One region of the Bacillus sp. ISL-35 genome, then DNA from elsewhere that is predicted to be linked to it. Evidence: riboswitches for the same ligand, from Rfam matches in the RefSeq annotation. Region 1 holds a riboswitch; each other region holds the start of a gene.
What was found. Region 1 has a riboswitch for cyclic di-GMP ahead of J7E38_RS12055 (anti-repressor SinI family protein). Riboswitches for the same ligand answer to the same signal wherever they lie in the genome.
Positions count from the first base shown of each region.

Region 2: it holds a riboswitch for cyclic di-GMP, as region 1 does, so the genes downstream of both, J7E38_RS12955 (hypothetical protein) here and J7E38_RS12055 (anti-repressor SinI family protein) in region 1, are expected to answer to the same signal.
Region 3: it holds a riboswitch for cyclic di-GMP, as region 1 does, so the genes downstream of both, J7E38_RS08820 (LPXTG cell wall anchor domain-containing protein) here and J7E38_RS12055 (anti-repressor SinI family protein) in region 1, are expected to answer to the same signal.

Region 1 is NZ_JAGGQK010000007.1:133,213-137,394, forward strand. Features, by position in the region: gene J7E38_RS12035 (type 1 glutamine amidotransferase domain-containing protein) at 1-57, opposite strand, end outside; gene J7E38_RS12040 (late competence development ComFB family protein) at 260-535, shown strand; gene treR (trehalose operon repressor) at 591-1,316, opposite strand; gene J7E38_RS12050 (helix-turn-helix domain-containing protein) at 1,587-1,907, shown strand; gene J7E38_RS12055 (anti-repressor SinI family protein) at 2,011-2,139, opposite strand; cyclic di-GMP riboswitch class I at 2,169-2,254, opposite strand; gene J7E38_RS12060 (helix-turn-helix domain-containing protein) at 2,898-3,239, shown strand; gene J7E38_RS12065 (pseudouridine-5'-phosphate glycosidase) at 3,306-4,182, opposite strand, start outside.
Region 2 is NZ_JAGGQK010000008.1:5,309-9,490, forward strand. Features, by position in the region: gene nadE (ammonia-dependent NAD(+) synthetase) at 1-554, shown strand, start outside; gene J7E38_RS12950 (hypothetical protein) at 593-937, opposite strand; cyclic di-GMP riboswitch class I at 1,218-1,302, shown strand; gene J7E38_RS12955 (hypothetical protein) at 1,577-1,801, shown strand; gene J7E38_RS12960 (nucleoside triphosphate pyrophosphohydrolase) at 1,999-2,334, shown strand; gene J7E38_RS12965 (DoxX family membrane protein) at 2,382-2,897, opposite strand; gene J7E38_RS12970 (DinB family protein) at 3,150-3,602, shown strand; gene J7E38_RS12975 (HIT family protein) at 3,694-4,089, shown strand; gene J7E38_RS12980 (hypothetical protein) at 4,136-4,182, opposite strand, start outside.
Region 3 is NZ_JAGGQK010000004.1:572,645-576,826, forward strand. Features, by position in the region: gene J7E38_RS08810 (DUF378 domain-containing protein) at 1-234, opposite strand; gene J7E38_RS08815 (iron-containing alcohol dehydrogenase) at 435-1,598, shown strand; cyclic di-GMP riboswitch class I at 1,851-1,941, shown strand; gene J7E38_RS08820 (LPXTG cell wall anchor domain-containing protein) at 2,087-3,880, shown strand; gene J7E38_RS08825 (class D sortase) at 4,046-4,182, shown strand, end outside.

The sequences.
Region 1 (4,182 bases):
AAGATATTCTACGTCTTCAAATAAATCGGTTATTAAACAGGCGATTTTTTTACCCATATATTCAACATCTCCTTTTATAAATTCTCCACTATTAAATCTTCCCTGTCTGCCGCAGACAAAACATCCGAAAACACTTCCACTTTTTAGAATAAAAAAGTGTAAATAGACCTATCTTAAATCGATAGCAAAAAAATGATTTTATCTTGGCGTAATTCGTCTATAATTTATTTAGGACATCTATAGGGAGAGAAGGAGCACCATGAAATTTGGATATATCAATGTAATGGAAGAAGTGGTTTCCACTCTTGTCAATGTGTTGATGATGAGCCCGGATTACCAGACTTTCTGCAATTGCCAGAAATGCCGGAATGATATCATCGCTATCAGCCTGAACACTCTTCCAAGCCACTATGTCACTACGGAAGACGGCCGCAAGATGGTTTTTGAACAGCTTAACACCCAGGATAACAGGACCTGGATCAATAAACGAATCATCAGCGCCATCCATCTTGTCGGAAAATACCCGAAACACTAATAAAAGCTGCCTAATGACAGCCTGGTCACCCGGGCCTGTCAATGGCAGCTTTTTTTTATATGTTCTGGGTATCCATACGTCGGGCGAAATCCACGAACCGGAACTTGTCGGGGCGGTGCCTTGACTCGGTATACTGGAAAAGGGTCGCATCATCGAAATAAATATAGTTTTTCACGATGACAATCGCATGGAATCCTTCCATATCCAGAAGCTCCAGATCCTCTGCATTTGGTTCCTCAACCGTAAATTCCTTTTTGGCAAAACTAATTTTTTTATCCAGGTCCTGTTCAATATACTCAAAAATCGAATTCTCACATTTCTGGCGTGACAGCCCAGGCACATGCCTTTCGACGATAAAATCCTTATCGAGGATGACTCGTTCTTCATCAATATGCCTGACTCTCTTCACCTTCCAGATCATCTCGTCATTATCAACATTCAATTCTCTGGCAATGTCCCGTCCTGCCTGTTCGAGAAGGAACTCATCCACCGTTGTTTTCGCTTTGCCGCCCATATTTTTAGCCAGTTCTTTAAAACTGATCAACCCGGAGATTGGAAACTGGTGCCTTTTTAAATCGAGCACGAGTGAGCCTTTGCCGCGGATTTTTTGGATGAAGCCATTTTGCGCGAGAAGATTCAGTGCTTTGCGGATGGTTTCGCGCGATGTTTGATACATATCCGCAAATTCATTTTCAGATGGCAAAATTGTTCTGGCAGGATAATGTCCCTCCTGGATTTGTTTGGCGATCTCTTCATAAATCAATAAATACTTTTTCTGCATATCATCACCCGTACCTTGTCTGATTGCTACCATTTTACCTTTTTTTCGATTAAAAGAATATAATGAACTATCCTGTCTGCATTTTATAAAAATTTACCGTAAAACTGCCGATAACTATAGTGACTATTTTTTTCCCAACCTTTTGATAAAAAAAACACCACAAAAATCGAGAAGATTGTTTATAATTGTTCTGTAAGGTGTTCTTAATATGGAACTATTTTATCAGATTTGTTATGATATAACTATAAATAGACAAGGTGTGTGGATACTGTGATTGGTGAACGCGTCAAAAAACTTCGACAAGAAAAAAGAATGTCCCTATCCGAGTTGGCTGAGCAAGCTGGCGTTGCAAAATCCTATTTAAGCTCTTTGGAACGGAACCTGCAAACGAATCCATCCATTCAATTTCTTGAAAAGATCGCTGGAGTCCTGAATGTTCCAGTTGATCAGTTGATCCATGAACAAGTCGATAAGGAGAATATTGATTCTGACTGGGTTAATCTTGTGAAAGAAGCAATGGATTCCGGAATCAGCAAGGACCAGTTCCGTGAATTTCTGGAGTTCAACAAATGGAGACTAAACAATAAATAATTTGTAAGGGACAGCCTGCCCGCTGTCCCTTTTTTTCGCAAAATAAAAAGCACCTCTGTAATGAGCTGCCCGATTATTTGACGATGTTCTATGTATGATTGCTTTATTCCTGTCCGCTTGTCATTAAAAACTTCCTGATTTCCTCTTTATTTATTCCCATCTCCAATGCTTCCATTATTAGCTGCATCCATTCTGTATCCAGTTCTTCGAAAATTACCTGTTCTTTAATCAAGTTCTTCCCCCCAAAATACAGTTAGTATTCCAGGCAGTCCGGCCATCTTAGCACTTTATACCTTAGATCCGTGACTTTGCGTCCTGACTTTTCAACCAGTTTGCCTTTTTCTGATTCTTTTTTCTTAACTCCCAATGTCATTGTACCTTGTTCTATATATTTAACATGTAAGTATTTGTCGGCGATTCCCTGTAAATATCCTTCTTTTTCTTCCAAACAATTACAAAATCATAGGCTAAAACCTTATTTTTCTGAAAATTTAAATCATTTTACTGATGTTTTTTGTCGCATTCTATCTCTAATTGTTGAACTCTTTTTTTAAAATCACCCCCATAAATCTGCTGATGGGCCCTTAGACAGTGAAGTTTGTGGATAAGCAGGCCTTTTCCAGCGATGCTTTATAGCCACTTTTTCAAGGCTGATGGCATTGAAAAACGGGTACCTTGTTAAATCATTGCCGCAAACCGGACATAGCCATTCACCCTGTTCACTGCTGCTAAACGAGGGACGTTTGCATCGATCGCAGTTTTTTCTGTACATGCCATTTGCCTCCTTCACATTGACATTCCAATACTCCATTCGAGTATAGTTCAGAGGAACCATTTTTGAAAAAGTCCATAATAAGGCGAATTTTCTTAAAAAAGAACAAAAATCGTTCTTTTTTAAGAAATATCTCCGATTATCACACTATTTCGTGTTTTTTAAAGAATATAATTGTTCGTTATAATGAATATAGTTGATTATAAGGAGATAACCAGATGAAGGTTGGAGAGAAGATTAAAAGATTGCGATTGGAAAGAAACTATTCTATTACCGAACTTTCTCAAAAAGCGAATGTTTCCAAGTCCTACCTCAGTTATATCGAAAGAGGCATTCAGGAAAATCCATCGCTTCAGGTTTTATCACGACTTGCCCACAATCTGGATACGTCTGTGGAAAACCTGATGGGGCAACAAACAAAAAGGACTGATCCGGTCTCCTTTGATGAGGAATGGATCGGACTTGTTGACGAAGCAATAAAAAATGGGATCAGCAAAGAAGACTTTTCCTATTATCTTGATTTCATGAAATTCAAGAGCCATAGCGAAAAAGAAAAATAACGAGTACTATAGAATACCATTCAAGGCTGCATATTAGACCTACTTTTTCAAACAAAAAAACCAGCCTTAAAGGCTGATTCTTTGTTTACAGAGACTGGCGGCAATCTTCGCTCCCACCCTGGCATTGTTCTTGACAAGCGCGATATTGGCAACAAGGCTCTTTCCTTCCGTAAGTTCTTTAACCTTACCCAGCAGGAACGGAGTCACCTGCTTTCCGCCAATCTGTTTTTCTTTGGCTTCTGAAAGCGCCTTTTCAATCACTCCAGCTATGAAACTCTCTTCCATTGCATCTTCTTCAGGAATCGGGTTGGCAACGACGATTCCGCCATCGAGCCCCAAATCCCATTTGGTTCTGATCATATCTGCGACAGATTCGGGCGTATCAAGGCGGAAGTTGACATTGTATGGGCTTGTCCGTGTATAAAACGCTGGCAGTGAATCGGTGCAATAGCCAACAACAGGTACACCCTGGGTTTCAAGATACTCAAGAGTCAACCCGAGGTCCAGGATTGACTTGGCGCCTGCACACACAACAGCTACATTTGTTTTCGCCAGTTCCTGCAGGTCGGCAGAAATGTCCATCGTTGTCTCCGCTTCACGGTGCACACCGCCAATCCCTCCGGTAACAAATACCTCTATATTTGCCAGTTCTGCGCAAATCATTGTGGCAGCTACTGTTGTTGCTCCATTTTTCCCGGTTGATAAAAGATACGCCATGTCGCGTCTGCTGGCTTTTTCGACAGTGCTGCTCTGGCCCAGGTATTCCAGTTCATCATCCGAGAGGCCGATTTTAATTTTCCCATCGAGAATGGCAATCGTTGCTGGAACTGCCCCATTTTCACGGATAATCTGCTCTACCTCCCTTGCTGTCTGGACATTCTGTGGATAAGGCATCCCATGTGATATAATCGTAGATTCCAGCGCAACGACCGGTTTACCCGTG
Region 2 (4,182 bases), on a different contig from region 1:
ATGCACAGAAAGCGCTGGACTTCATCCAGCCTGACCAAACGATCACTTTCAATATCCAGCCTGCTGTCGACACTTTCAATACCCAGTTCGAGGAAGCGATTGGCGAGAAGATGACGGACTTTAACAAAGGAAACGCAAAGGCAAGGATCAGGATGATCACTCAATATGCGATCGGCGGGCAAGACGGCTTGCTGGTGATCGGGACAGACCATGCTGCAGAAGCAGTAACCGGATTTTTCACAAAATACGGAGACGGTGGAGCAGACCTGCTTCCACTTTCCGGCTTGAACAAGCGGCAGGGCAGGGAATTGCTCAAGGCATTGAACGCAGAGGCAAGGCTGTATCTGAAAGAGCCTACCGCCGACCTTCTTGACAATAAGCCGTTGCAGTCGGATGAAACCGAGCTTGGCGTCAGCTATGAAGCAATCGATGATTATCTTGAAGGAAAGCAGATCGACGAAGCAGCAGCTGCCAAAATTGAGGGCAGATATCTTGCTTCAGAGCATAAACGGCATGTTCCAGCTTCCATGTTTGATTCATGGTGGAAGAAATAAGCATAAAAAAAGCCTGGCTGATCAGCCAGGCTTTCCTTTTATTCAGTTTGCGCGATTGCAAAATGCGGCGCATCCTCTTTTTCTGTCACTTTGTCGATTTTATCGGTGAACATCTGGAAGACTCGCTTTTTTTCTTCCAACTCCTTGATATACTCTTTCAAATCGTTGAATTTCTCCTCAAATGGCTGATGATACAATTCACGTATCTTCCTGTTCAGGTCTGGATTAACTGTCGACTGGACAACCTGCTTTGTGATGTTGAATTTATATGTATACACTTTCAGCTCATTTTTAACTTCGTCATACTCCGCATCAATTTCTTTAAGAATCTCTTCAATTTCTGCTTTCCAATCATCTAGCGACTGCTTAACATGCTGTTCCATAAGGATCCTCCTGCCATTCGCCTGTAATAAAGCTTCTTCTTTTTATTCTAACAACCGAACTTTACATAGAGATTGCTGGGATATTACATTGTGAAAACAAAGATTCCAGTAAAAGTAGTGGCAGACTTCAGACAAAACACTGTCCTCACCGTCGATTTTTTATCGTTTTATAAATGTATTTTTCCTGCAATCATAAAGTTATAGGAAAATAGACTCATCTTTGTAAGTAATTGGCGAATTTTGTTGAAAGAATGGTTCTAAAGTTTTATATTTTAAATAGAACTGAAAAAGGCAAACTTATCGAAAGGTGAGGACGCAAAGCCACGAGTCTAAGGCCACGCTGCTAGGATCGTCGGGTTGCCAATAAAAGATCGGATGAGAATTGAAGATATCGGTGAATGGTTTTGGGTGACTGTTTGCCAAAGGAAATCCGCCGTCTTTTTGGGGGATTTTTTATTTTTTCCTGTTCCATACTGCACAATAAAGCAAAAACAGCTAAATTTCACGTTTGCCGATTGTGAGAGAGGATAAATAATACTTAAGTATCTTGACAGGACGAATGAAAATAATCCATTTGGCAGGTTTTGTTTTTAGGACAAAGGATTTTTTTAAAAAAATTGATGGAAGGTGGAGGAAACGTTGACTGTATTGTTTGGGACGGTAGAGTACTTTGAACGGGAGATTGAGTTTCATTTATCTGATGTTGAAAAAAGGGAAAGGTTCCGGGAAGAAATTCAGCAGATTCAAACGAAGCTGGAGGAAGAACTTCGGAATGATTTCATCTGTGACGAGAAGTTAAGAAGGGAATGCCTTGAAAATCTATCGAATGCCTGCAGTAAATTAACGGAAGATTATGTAGTTTGAAAACTACTAAAATATGAAAGCCTGTGGTGCGGTGACCACAGGCTTTTCCTATGGCTTCATCAGGAGGGTGCATTGTAACAAAAGAGATGGATCGATAGCAGTGCATTCAATGATGATCATAGGGATTTTACGAAAGGTGTTTGAAGCTGCAGATTTAAGGTTATGTTTATCAGTAAGACAGCAAAAGGGGAATCGTCATGGAAAAAAAAGTATACAACAAACTCGTAAGGGACTATTTTCCGGATTTGATGAAGGATAAAGGCAAGAAAGTTGAATATGAAGTTTTGCAAGGCAGTGCCTATAGTGAAAAGCTAATGGAAAAATTCAATGAGGAAGTTGAAAAATTCCGGAATGCGGGCACGGACAGGCTGCTGAGTGAAATAGTAGACTTGCTTGAGGTGGTCTATGCGATTGCGGACCATCGGGGGATCACCGAATCGGAAGTGGAGTTCATGCGCCAGCTGAAGAAGAATCGAAGCGGCGGCTTCCGCAAAAAAATCCTGCTCAAATCTGTTGAGGAACGTTCAAAATAAAAATAAGCCCTCTGCCATAGTTGGCGGAGGGCTTTATCTATAACGCGTTAAGCAGTTTTATGTGCTGGTTCCGGTGTCTGTTTGAAAACAGTCTTGCGGATGAAAGGAACCACCCAGCGGTCCAGACCGTATTTGCCAGCGTTGTAGCCAGCGAATAGAAGGACGAATCCGAAGAAGATGTCAGTTGGGTTATGAGATACAGTACCTGCAAGGAAGAAGCTGAAGTTCATGACAAGTCCGAAGAACATGGCAGCAGTTGTTAAGCATCCAAGGAGCAATCCCAGACCAACAAGGAATTCACCAAGCGGAACGATAAAGTTGAAAAGATCGACGTTTGGAATCGCGAAGCTTTCAAGGAAGTTTACATACCATCCATACACCATGTGTCCGTCTGGACCTTTCACAGGATTGGCTACAGCTCCTTTTAAAAATCCGGTTGCGTCAAATCCTTCACCAGTCAATTTTCCCCAACCAGCAGTCATCCAGTTGTAACCAAGCCATACACGAATTACAGTCAACAGGCCAGCAGCAATATTGTTTTCCCTTAACCATTTAGCGAACATCTAAATCGCTTCCCTTCAAAAATATATAATGATTACACTTATAAAATATCAAAGCAATAAATGGAAATCTGTGAATAAAGTGTGAAGACACATATCAGCCATAATGTTTTGAACAAATTTTGACAGCGGGTTTCCTTTTATGGATAAAATACCCTTATAGGTATTATTAATAATGCCTTTTCCTTGTCACATATATTGGAAATACATAGAATAAACATAAGATGAATACAAGCAGGAAAGGGGAATGGAATTATGAGCGAGTTATTGTTTAAACAGTTTGAATTAACAAGAGGAAATTTTTTAAAGCATATTGAGGGTTTGGATCCGGAGCAGGCGAGTTTTCAGCCAGAGGGCTTCAATAATAATATCCACTGGCATATCGGGCATGTATTGACGGTGGCAGAACAATTCATGATGGGATACCCAAAAAAATCAAATCATCTCCCTGAGAATTACATAGCGCTATTTGGAAATGGTACGCGTCCATCTGACTGGTCTGGCGATGTTCCTTCTATCGAGCTATTGACTGATCAATTAAAAGCACAGCTTGGAAGAATCAAAGAGATCCCGGCTTCCATGCTGGACGAGAAGCTGAAAAAGCCTTTTCTCGGACTGGAGACGTTTGGTGAATTGGCTAATATGGCCTTGTTCCACGAATCCTACCATCTGGGCCAAATCCATGCGATGAAAAAATTAGCGAAATAATGACAGATATGGCAGTGTCCGATTCGGCCGCTGCTTTTTATAATTGCAGGCTTAGGCTTAAATGAGTCCATGCGAGGAATGGAGGCTGCCCATGTACCAGGAGAATTGTCCATATTGTAATTTACATGCAGATGAAGAGCAGCAAATCATTTTCGAGAATGAAACTTGTTATTTTATCCAGAAGGAATCAGAGCAGCAAATCCTGCAGGGGAGCGGGCTGATCATTCCGAAAAAACATAAGAAGGATGTATTTGAACTGTCAGATCAGGAATGGAAGGATTCAAGGGAGTTGCTGATTGCTGCAAAGGAACTGCTTGACAGGAAGTACTCGCCAGATGGCTACAGTGTCGGCTGGAACACAGGCAGAGCGGGCGGACAATCGATCTTCCATGCTCATTTGCATGTCATTCCACGCTTTAAAGATGAGCCTTTCGCCGGGCGGGGAATCAGGTATTTGATCAAGCAAGAGGGAAATAGGAGGAACTAGTTATATTGGCATGAAGAAAATGGCTCTGCTTATTGCAGGGCCATTTTTAAGTCGTGCTCTCATTCCAGTCTGAATATAATCCGCTTCCATTGC
Region 3 (4,182 bases), on a different contig from region 1:
CTAACGGGTAGCGCGCGGTTCTGCTGCTCTTTCCTCTCTTTCGCTAGGCGCGAAAAGAAGTCCAATGTTAATTAAACCGGCAAGTCCGACTAAACCATAGATGATTCTTGACAACGCTGAATCCTGGCCGCCAAAGATTGCTGCAACAAGATCAAATTGGAAGAATCCGACTAAGCCCCAGTTGATTGCCCCGATTATGGTAAGAACAAGTGCTGCACGTTGAATACCGCTCATGGATGTTTCCTCCTTAAATTAAATTTGTTCTTTTATAGAATGTTTCAGCACGATATGAATTATTCATCCGCCCTATATTTCTTTCCTACCCTTCTAAAAAAAGTTGTAACTTTTTGCGGCACATTAGAGAACATTAAGGAGTGTATTTTTTGCAATGCGTTTTGAAAAAGAACATAATATCCTAGAGGAAGGTGATTTAAATGGACAACTTTACTTTTTACAATCCAACAAAACTGATATTTGGCAAAGGCCAGCTTGAGGAACTTAAAAATGAAGTTCCGCAATACGGAAAGAAGGTCCTGCTGGTTTATGGCGGCGGAAGCATCAAGCGCAACGGACTTTATGATTCTGTGATGGACACTCTTAAAGAAATGGGAGCCGAAGTATCCGAGCTTTCTGGTGTAGAACCGAATCCCCGGCTTTCTACTGTCCAGAAGGGTGTAAAGATCTGCAAAGAAGAAGGCATCGAATTCCTTCTGGCAGTAGGCGGAGGCAGCGTCATCGACTGCACGAAGGCTATCGCTGCCGGAGCAAAATATGATGGCGATGCATGGGACCTGGTTACCAAGAAAGCTTTTGCTTCTGAAGCTCTTCCGTTGGGAACCGTGCTCACTTTGGCAGCTACAGGCTCAGAAATGAATGCCGGTTCTGTCATTACAAACTGGGAAACGAATGAAAAGTACGGCTGGGGAAGCCCGGTAACATTCCCGAAATTCTCGATCCTCGATCCTGTGAATACTTTTTCAGTACCGAAGAACCAGACGATTTATGGCATTGTCGACATGATGTCCCATGTTTTCGAGCACTACTTCCATCTGACCGAGAACACGGAATTCCAGGACCGCATGTGTGAATCTCTGCTGTTGACTGTGATGGAAACAGCTCCAAAGCTGCTTGATGACCTGGAAAACTATGAATACCGTGCAACAATCCTTTATGCTGGAACGATGGCCTTGAACGGCATCCTGAATATGGGCTACCGTGGTGATTGGGCTACCCATAATATCGAGCACGCTGTATCTGCGGTATACGATATCCCTCACGGAGGCGGCCTGGCGATTCTGTTCCCGAACTGGATGAAGCATAACCTTAAGGTAAAACCAGAACGTTTCAAAAAAATGGCTGTCAGAGTCTTCGGCGTGAATCCAGAAGGCCGGACGGACGAAGAAGCCGGGTTGGAAGGAATCGAAAAGCTGCGTGAATTCTGGAACAGCATCGGCGCACCATCAAGACTTGCTGATTATGACATTGATGACAGCAAACTCGATTTGATGGCCGATAAAGCAATGGCAAACGGTGAATTTGGCAACTTTGCAAAAATGAATAAAGACGACGTAGTGGAAATCTATCGTATGTCGTTATAAATGAATGAGGACCCGGGGGATTAACCCTGGGTCCTTTGTCTTTGTATCAGGACAATGATCTTATAAAAACCATTAGGAAAAAGAAAAAAATAATGAAAAGGACCCCTTTTACGGGTGATAAATACATTAGGAGAAAAATTTACCAAAAAATTTAATAGGACTATATGTTTAACCTGCTGGGTAACTGTGGTAATTCTTAAAAATGTAAGACAAGGAAGCCGAGGAATATTTTACATAAACAAAAAACATCATTCATGCTAATAGCAAACCTGTTGAAAAGCAGGGACGCAAAGCCAGGAGTCTAAGGCTGCGAAAATGCAGCTATGACCGTCCAGCCGCCATGGAAAAAGTATTATTCCAGGCGGCTTTTTTTGTCTAAACATAGGTGAATTTTTACGGAAAGGAGGATACACATTATTTTAAATAACTGAATATTCAGTTATTTTTACGAGCAAATTTTCAATACCAATATAAAAGGGGACGAGAAATTGAAAACGACTTTTATGAAAAAATTATCAGCAGTCTCGATTGCATTCCTAATGTTATTTTCACTAACAGTACCGGCATTCGCTAATGAAAATGAAGGTGTGTCACTAGATAAGGAAGAATACACAAAATTGAAAAGCGAGGCCGAGAATTCAAATCAAGCAGAAAGCAAAGAAGCAACTCAAAAAGAAAACAATGACTCAAACCAAGAAGTGGATGACGAGTCAACTCAAGAAGAGAACGCTGAGGCAGGTCTAGAACAAAATGATGTCTCAGCACAAGAAGAGAACGATGAATCAACTCAGGAAGGAAATGAGGCAACAACTCAAGAACAAAATGGTGACTCAACACAAGAAGAAAACAATGACTCAACTCAAGAAGAAAAAGAGGCAACAACTCAAGAACAAAATCATGACCCAACTCCAGACGGAAAAGATGAATCGAATCAATCAGCAAAAGATGGTTCAAGTCAAGACGAAAATGCCAATGCCGCTCAAGAAGAAAAAGAAAACGATATGGAAGACATGGCATCTATCGAGGGCCCTAAAGAGAATGTCAATAAAAGCACAGAAATCCACCTGCATTTGAAAAACTGCCCAGAAGATGTTGAAAAAGTAGCGGTCGAGTTAAAAGGAGTTTGGAAAGAGATGTCAAACCCGGGTAACTCGCCACTTTATAAACTGAAAGATGGCGGTGAGTTTGTAGAGGATGATATTACTGCATTCAGGCTTACGTTTGAGTCAGGAACTGAACAAATATATTCAATGGATGAAGTTAGGGTAGGAAAAGAAGCGGAAGGATCCATTAACTATTGGCTTGAGAGCTGCTCTATTGACGAAGAAGACATTTCTGAAGAGCCAGGCGACGGGACAGTGAACCCTGGTGTAGGCACAGAGGAACCAGGAGATGATAACGGTGAAGAGAATGGCAACAAAAGCACAGAGATTCACCTCCATCTGAAAAACTGCGTTGCTCCAGTTAAGAGTGTGTTTGTTAAATTAAATGGTGAGTGGGAAGAAATGTCCAACCCAGGTAACTCCCCGCTCTATAAGCTCAAAGATGATGGTGAATTTGCAAAGGATGATATCACGGAATTTAAGCTTGTATTTGAATCAGGCGTTGAAAGAGTCTATAAAATCGAAGACCTTAGAGTTGGAGTAGAAGCAGAAGGGTCAATTAATTATTGGATTGAGGACTGTACAGTACCTGAGGATAATAATACAGAAGAACCAGGGAATGGAACAGGAGATAGCGACGAAGATTCCGACCAAGATGGAGAATCACCAGATGTTACTGAAATAGTTAAAGAACTGTATATCAATCTTAATCTGGATATTAAAACAGTAGTCAAGTTGACATTGGTGATTAAAGGCGGCGAGAAGATCGAACTCACCCGGATTAACAACCTCTGGAAACTTATTTTCGCTAACGGTTTAGATGTTACCAATATCAAGGGGATAGAACTAGAGTTTGAGGATGGAACGACCAAATTTATCACGCTTAGCATGCTCTCTTTTGAATTGAAAGACCAGGTTCTTCATTTGAAAATTGATGAAGCAGTCCTCGGTGCTGATGATAAGACTGATGTTGGCAATGAGACAGATGTTGACAAGGATGATGAGACCGGAATAACTGGCAATAATGATAATAATTCCGGAGGGTACGATAAACAAAACTGGTCCGGAAAAGTACTTCCAAAAACAGGAGAAAGCAGCAATATGATGTTCTATATAGTAGGCTTCCTTCTTATGGCAGCAGGTACAGGATTAAGAATGAGAAAGCCAATCAGTAACTAAAGGAGAGGGGGGAAGAGATTCCCCTCTTTATTTTTGAATTAATATTGAATGGGAGTGTGCAATATGAAAAAAATACTATCCTTAATGCTTATAATATCCGGAGTGTTTCTGTTTTTATATCCATCCATATCAAATTTATATACTGATTATCAGCAGGAAAAGTTGATGAATGATTGGGAAGCAAAAACATTTGAAGCTGAAGCAGCTGATGTCACTTTTGACCAGCAAGCTGCAAAAGAGAGTCTGGATGAACTTAATGGTGTTTTCAAAGCAGAAGAACAGGATCAAGTCGATCAAAACCA